2 regions of the Kosakonia sp. MUSA4 genome follow, and region 2 is predicted to be linked to the other one. Evidence: predicted binding sites of a transcription regulator. Region 2 holds the regulator's gene; the other holds the start of a gene.
What was found. The regulator PurR, encoded in region 2, represses purine synthesis genes. The targets are predictions, from matches to a motif close to CANGCAAACGTTTGCNTG.
Positions count from the first base shown of each region.

Region 1 (3,123 bases), 1.5 Mb from region 2:
AGGTACGACCGACATAGCGGTTTTTCACAAAGCCCTGACGGTACGGTTTACCAAGGATACGCGCAATTTCCAGCGCGATATCACAGGAGGTTTCCGGGATAGGAATAACCACGTCGATATCCAGATCTTCCCACTCGCGCGCGATTTTCTCGCCCAGCTTAGTGCCCATATTGACGCGGGCGCTGTAGACGGAAATTTTGTCGATGAAGGAGTCCGGACGCGCGAAATAAACGTATTCGAACAGGCACGGGTTGCTGACCGGGTTATCCGCACACTGACGGCTGAACAGCTGGCCTTTTTCGGTGATATACACCGCTTCGCCCGGCGCGACATCACGCAGGAATTCGAAGCCCAGCGTATCCAGCGCTACGCTTTCAGAGGCCACCATATATTCAGTGCGGCCATCGCCGATTTCACGTTTGCCCAGCACCAGCGGGCGAATGCCATTCGGATCGCGGAAAGCCACCATACCGTGACCGATAATCATCGCCACGCAGGCATAAGCACCGCGGATCTGGCGGTTAGTGCCGGCAATGGCGGCAAAAACGTTGTCAGCTTCCAGCGGGTAGTGGCGGAAGTTATCCAGCTCGCTGGCAAACACATTGAGCAGGATTTCAGAATCAGAAGTGGTGTTAATGTGGCGGCGCTTCTCTTCGAACAGCTTTTTACGCAGCTCATGCGCATTGGTCAGATTGCCGTTGTGCGCCAGCGTGATGCCGTAAGGGGAGTTAACGTAAAACGGCTGCGCTTCAGAGGCGCTGGAACTGCCCGCGGTAGGATAACGTACGTGGCCAATCCCCATATTGCCTTGCAGGCGCTGCATATGGCGGGCCTCGAATACATCATTCACCAGACCATTCGCCTTACGCAGACGGAAACAGTTGTTTTCGTCGATGGTGATGATGCCTGCGGCATCCTGCCCACGGTGCTGAAGCACCGACAACGCGTCATAAATCGACTGGTTTACCGGCATAAAACCGGCGATACCGACAATACCGCACATACGTCTTTTCCTCGTTAAGCCACATCTCAGGGCCTATGCCCTGGGCAAGAAACTCGACGAACTTTGCAGATAGTCAAAGAACCATCTGATGATGAAGCTGAATTGTGGGATAAGCTGCGACTTCTGCCAGTCTTCACTTTTCGACAGCCCGGTAAAGGTATCGAGAAAGAACAGAATGGCGGCGACGATCAGTACGCCGCGTAGCGCGCCAAAACAGATCCCCAGTACTCTGTCTGTACCCGACAGGCCAGTCTTCTCGACCAGCGCACCGATCACATAGTTAACGATAGCACCGACAATCAGCGTCGCGATGAACAGTACCGCGATGGCTATCCCATTGCGCACCAGTTCGTCTTCAAAGCCCGTGAACCAGACAGACAGGTAAGTATAGTAATGACTGGCGACAAAGAAAGCACAGCCCCATGTCACCAGCGATAACGCTTCACGAACAAAGCCGCGGATCAGGCTTACCAGACAAGAAAAACCAATCACCGCAATGATGGCGTAATCAATCCAGACCATATGTGTCCCACGATTTTACGCCCAGTCGTCCAGTTCGGGGCGCATTCTAACAGAAAAAGAAAACGTTTGCGTAGGGATTTCCTTCCCGCGCGGAAATAAAAATGGCGCTGAAAAAATATTCAACGCCACGGTTCCGGTTGCCTCTCGTCAGGGCTTTATTTCCCCTCATCCCTGCCCACTTTGCCGTGCAGAGAGGGATGAGAAGTGGCGCTGTTTTTTTCTCTTCGGCCTTTAGTTCGGCGTATAGCCCATCACCACACCGCTCAGCCCGGAGAGCTGTTTCAACTCCTCCAGCGAGCCTTTCAGCTTATCCCGTGACGCATCCGGCCCCACCAGAATACGGGTGATTTTACCCTGAACCGGCGTCGTCGGCGACGTGTAAACGCGATAACCTGCGCCACGTAATTTACCAACGATTTCATTCACTTTATCCGCATTCTTCAGCGCGCCAAGCTGCACCACATACGCTTTACCGGTTGGCACCGTTTTGTCGTCCTGCGCTTTCGCTGGCGGCGTCGATGTTTCGTTTGCCACAGCGAGTTGCTCGCTGGCTTTATCACGCGTTGCAGGCGGCGCGGTTTGTTGCTGCGCCTGCGGTTTTGGCTGTGGTTTAGGTTTCGCTTGTTCAACCGGCGTGCTGGTGACTTCCGGTTGCGGAGTGCCGTTCGCCGCCAGCCTTGACGCATCCAGCGACGGTGCTTCTGCATCGCCAGCGCGCACCTCTTCCGCCGCGCCTTCCGGCGGCTGCGCCGGAAGTGCCTGCGTCGCAGCCGGCATCATGTCCGGCTCATCGCGATCGCCAGGTTTCGGCACCAGCGGGATCGCGGCAAACTCATCCTGATAATGTTTTTTCTGCCCGTCGAGAAGCCCGGGAAGAATAATCACCCCGAGCGCAACCAGCACAATGGTACCCATCAAACGGTTCTGAAACTTACTTGCCACCGGTTCTCCCCGCATCCATCGCTTCCATGACATGTGCCACCGTGTGGAACGATCCACACACCAGAACAGTATCGTTGGCGTCGGCATCGGCCATCGCCGCCTGCCAGGCCTGCGCAACATCCGGCCACGCGCGGCCAGAATTCAGATGCTCCAGCAGTTGTTCTGCCATTGCGCCGCGCGGCCCTTCCAGTGGGGCACAATACCAGCTATCGACCACCGGCTCCAGACAGGCAAGCGTCCCGGCGATGTCTTTGTCATGCAACATGCCAATCACCGCCAGTACGCGGCCCTTCTTCGGTAACGTGGCAAGACGGCTGGCAAGGTAACCGGCAGCGTGAGGATTGTGGGCAACATCGAGGATCAAACGCGGCGACTCGCTGACAATCTGGAAACGTCCCGGCAAAATAGCACCGGCGATGCCGTCGCGGATCGCCTGCTCGCTGACCGCCAGCTTACTGGCGCGTAGCGCAGCCAGCGCGGTTGCCGCATTTGGCTGCGGTACCTGCGGCAGCGGCAGATCGGTAAGCTCGCCCTGGGCATCACGAAAACGCCAGCCCTGCGCGTTAACGTCATAATTCCAGTCAACGCCCCGGCGCAGCAGCAGCGCGCCCTTCTCCTGCGCCACCTCGGCGATGGTCTGCGGCATATCCGGTTCG
Region 1 is NZ_CP025697.1:3,651,497-3,654,619, forward strand. It holds gene purF (amidophosphoribosyltransferase) at 1-1,003, opposite strand, end outside; gene cvpA (colicin V production protein) at 1,037-1,525, opposite strand; gene dedD (cell division protein DedD) at 1,757-2,467, opposite strand; gene folC (bifunctional tetrahydrofolate synthase/dihydrofolate synthase) at 2,457-3,123, opposite strand, start outside.
Region 1: a site for PurR is predicted at 1,581-1,598, ahead of cvpA (colicin V production protein). Genes of this name have one in related genera too.

Region 2 (3,123 bases):
GCCAAAGAAGGCGCCGTGGTTGAGGCTGGTGACGATGCGCGCCAGCATTAAGGTGGTGTAGTCCGGCGCGATTGCCGACAGCACGTTGCCCAGTGTAAAGATCGCCATCAGGAAGATCAGCGCGTTACGTCTGCCACGGTGTGACAGCAGCAGCGTCATTAGCGGCGCCCCCACCATCACGCCAATCGCATAAGCGCTAATCAGCATTCCCGCCGCCGGAATGGAAACATCGACGCCACGGGCAATAACGGGCAGCAACCCCATCGGGGAGAACTCCGTTGTACCTATCCCAAAGGCGCCAATCGCCAGGGCAAGCAGAGGGAAATTAATTTTCATCGTTTGACTCCGAAAAAGCCGTGTCGGTTGGGGACACTGTCGCAGAAGTCAAAAGTATGACATGAATCACAAAAAACAGAAGTTAGCAGGATGACAAAAGATTATTGCAGAAGTGATAACAATGGCGGGGGAAAAGCCGAGGGAGAAGGCTCTCCCTCGTGTCAGATCAATGCAGCGCGGCGGTCAGCCCACCGAAAACAATCAGGCTCAGAACAATGACAGTAGTGACCAAAGAATACTTCAGATCGGTGCTCATCAATTTTTCTCCATTTTCATTTCCCCACAAAAAGTGAGTTTGCGCATTTTTGCACAGATAATCATAAAAATCTTGCAGGAATTAGCGGGAGATATGTTTTAGCGCTTCCCCTTTTGCTCAAGATAAGACAAAATTCGACGCTAAATTTATTAGCGTACCGGCCATTGACTCCCCTCCTGACGTTTAGTGTCTTTTTCCCGGCGTACCGCACTCACTTTGCTGGGGTTCAGGGTGATTGAAGGCAAACGTTTACCTTAAGTATTATCAGGAGCTTATGATATGGTCTGGAGTGATTTCTGATGGCAACGATTAAAGACGTCGCGAAACGAGCAAACGTTTCCACTACAACCGTATCACATGTAATCAACAAAACGCGCTTCGTCGCTGAAGAGACCCGCAACGCCGTATGGGCAGCGATCAAAGAGTTGCATTACTCCCCCAGCGCCGTGGCGCGTAGCCTGAAAGTCAATCACACTAAATCGATCGGTTTGCTGGCCACCAGCAGCGAAGCCGCCTATTTTGCCGAGATCATCGAAGCTGTAGAGAAAAAATGCTTCCAGAAAGGCTACACCTTGATCCTTGGCAACGCCTGGAACAACCTTGAGAAACAGCGCGCCTACCTGTCGATGATGGCGCAAAAACGTGTCGATGGCCTGCTGGTGATGTGCTCCGAATACCCGGAATCGCTGCTGAGCATGCTGGAAGAGTACCGTAATATCCCGATGGTGGTGATGGACTGGGGCGAGGCGAAAGCCGATTTTACCGACTCGGTCATTGATAACGCTTTTGAAGGCGGCTATATGGCCGGCCGCTATCTGATTGAGCGCGGGCATCGCGATATCGGCGTCATTCCAGGCCCGCTGGAGCGCAACACCGGCGCTGGCCGCCTCGCTGGTTTTATGAAGGCGATGGAAGAAGCGATCATCACCGTACCGGAAAACTGGATCGTACAGGGCGACTTTGAACCGGAATCGGGTTACCGGGCGATGCAGCAGATCCTCAACCAGTCACACCGCCCCACTGCCGTGTTCTGCGGCGGCGATATTATGGCGATGGGCGCGCTCTGCGCGGCAGATGAGATGGGGCTGCGCGTTCCCCAGGACATTTCGCTGATCGGCTATGACAATGTGCGCAATTCCCGCTACTTTACGCCCGCGCTGACCACCATCCATCAGCCGAAAGATTCGCTGGGTGAAACAGCGTTTACCATGTTGCTCGATCGTATCGTCAACAAACGCGAAGAGTCGCAATCCATTGAAGTTCATCCGCGCCTGATCGAACGCCGCTCGGTGGCGGATGGCCCGTTCCGCGACTACCGCCGTTAATCACATCCCGCGGGGGCCGTTACTCCGGCTCCCGCAACCATTCGCTGTTCAGCGTCTCACTGTCCCCCAGATACTCCAGCAGCCAGCTCAACGCCGGTGATGCGTCGTTTTGTTGCCATGTCAGGCAGCAGGCCGCATCCGGAAAAGGGTTCTCCAGTTCCAGCGCCACCCAGTCGCCGCTGTCCAGCCGTGGACGGGCGAAATGCGCGGGCACCATCCCCACGCACAGCCCGGCAGAAAGGCAGGCTTCGGAAGCGGACCAGTCCGGCACGATGACCCGCTTCTGGTTATCCAGCAGCCAGGTAATGCGTTTAGGCAACGAGCGCGACGTATCTTCCTGAATCAACGAAGGCCAGTTGCGCAACGTTTCATCGCTTAGCGGGCCGGGCATTGATGCCAGTGGATGGCGGCTGGAAACCACGCATTTCCAGCTCAGCATGCCCATATCACGAAACGCGTAGCGTCCACCGACCGGGATCGCCTGGGTCGCGCCAATCGCCACCTCAACGCGTCCATCTGCCAGCGCATCCCAGACACCGTTGAACACCTCCTGGTAAACCTGTAACTCGACATCGTTAAAATGTCGGTAGAAATCGACGATCAGTTGCCGTGTTCGCGCCGGTTTCACAATGTTATCCACGGCAATCGCCAGCTGGCCGCGCCAGCCGTTAGCGATCTGTTGACACTGTTGGCGGGTGATCTGCATTTTTTTGATAACAGATCGCCCCTCTTTTAAAAACCAGCTTCCGGCGGGTGTTAGCTCCACATCGCGATGACGGCGTTCGAATAACGGAACCGCCAGCCACTCTTCGAGTTGGCGCACGGTATAGCTCACTGCTGAAGGTACACGGTGCAGCTCCTGGGCGGCACCGCTGAAACTACCGTTGCGCGCAACAGCATCTACCACTTCCAGTGAATATTCTGACCACATAATCTGCCTGCAAAAATTTTGAAATCACTGCGCAAATATTAGCGTTTCACAAGCAGGAAAGCACTCCTTACACTCGACAGCCCTGAAGAAGCAACAAGGTGAGAACTCGAATGCAACCTGGCAAAGGATTTTTAGTCTGGCTCGCGGGATTAAGCGTGCTGGGCTTTTTAGCCACCGACATGTACCTGCCCGCGTTTAGCGCGATACAACAAGATTTGCAAACCTCTCCGGCCATCGTTAGCGCCACGCTCAGTTTGTTCCTGGCAGGCTTTGCT
Region 2 is NZ_CP025697.1:2,173,281-2,176,403, reverse strand. It holds gene C0557_RS10365 (MFS transporter) at 1-336, opposite strand, end outside; gene C0557_RS10360 (YnhF family membrane protein) at 503-592, opposite strand; gene purR (HTH-type transcriptional repressor PurR) at 892-1,917, shown strand; gene punR (DNA-binding transcriptional activator PunR) at 1,937-2,848, opposite strand; gene punC (purine nucleoside transporter PunC) at 2,959-3,123, shown strand, end outside.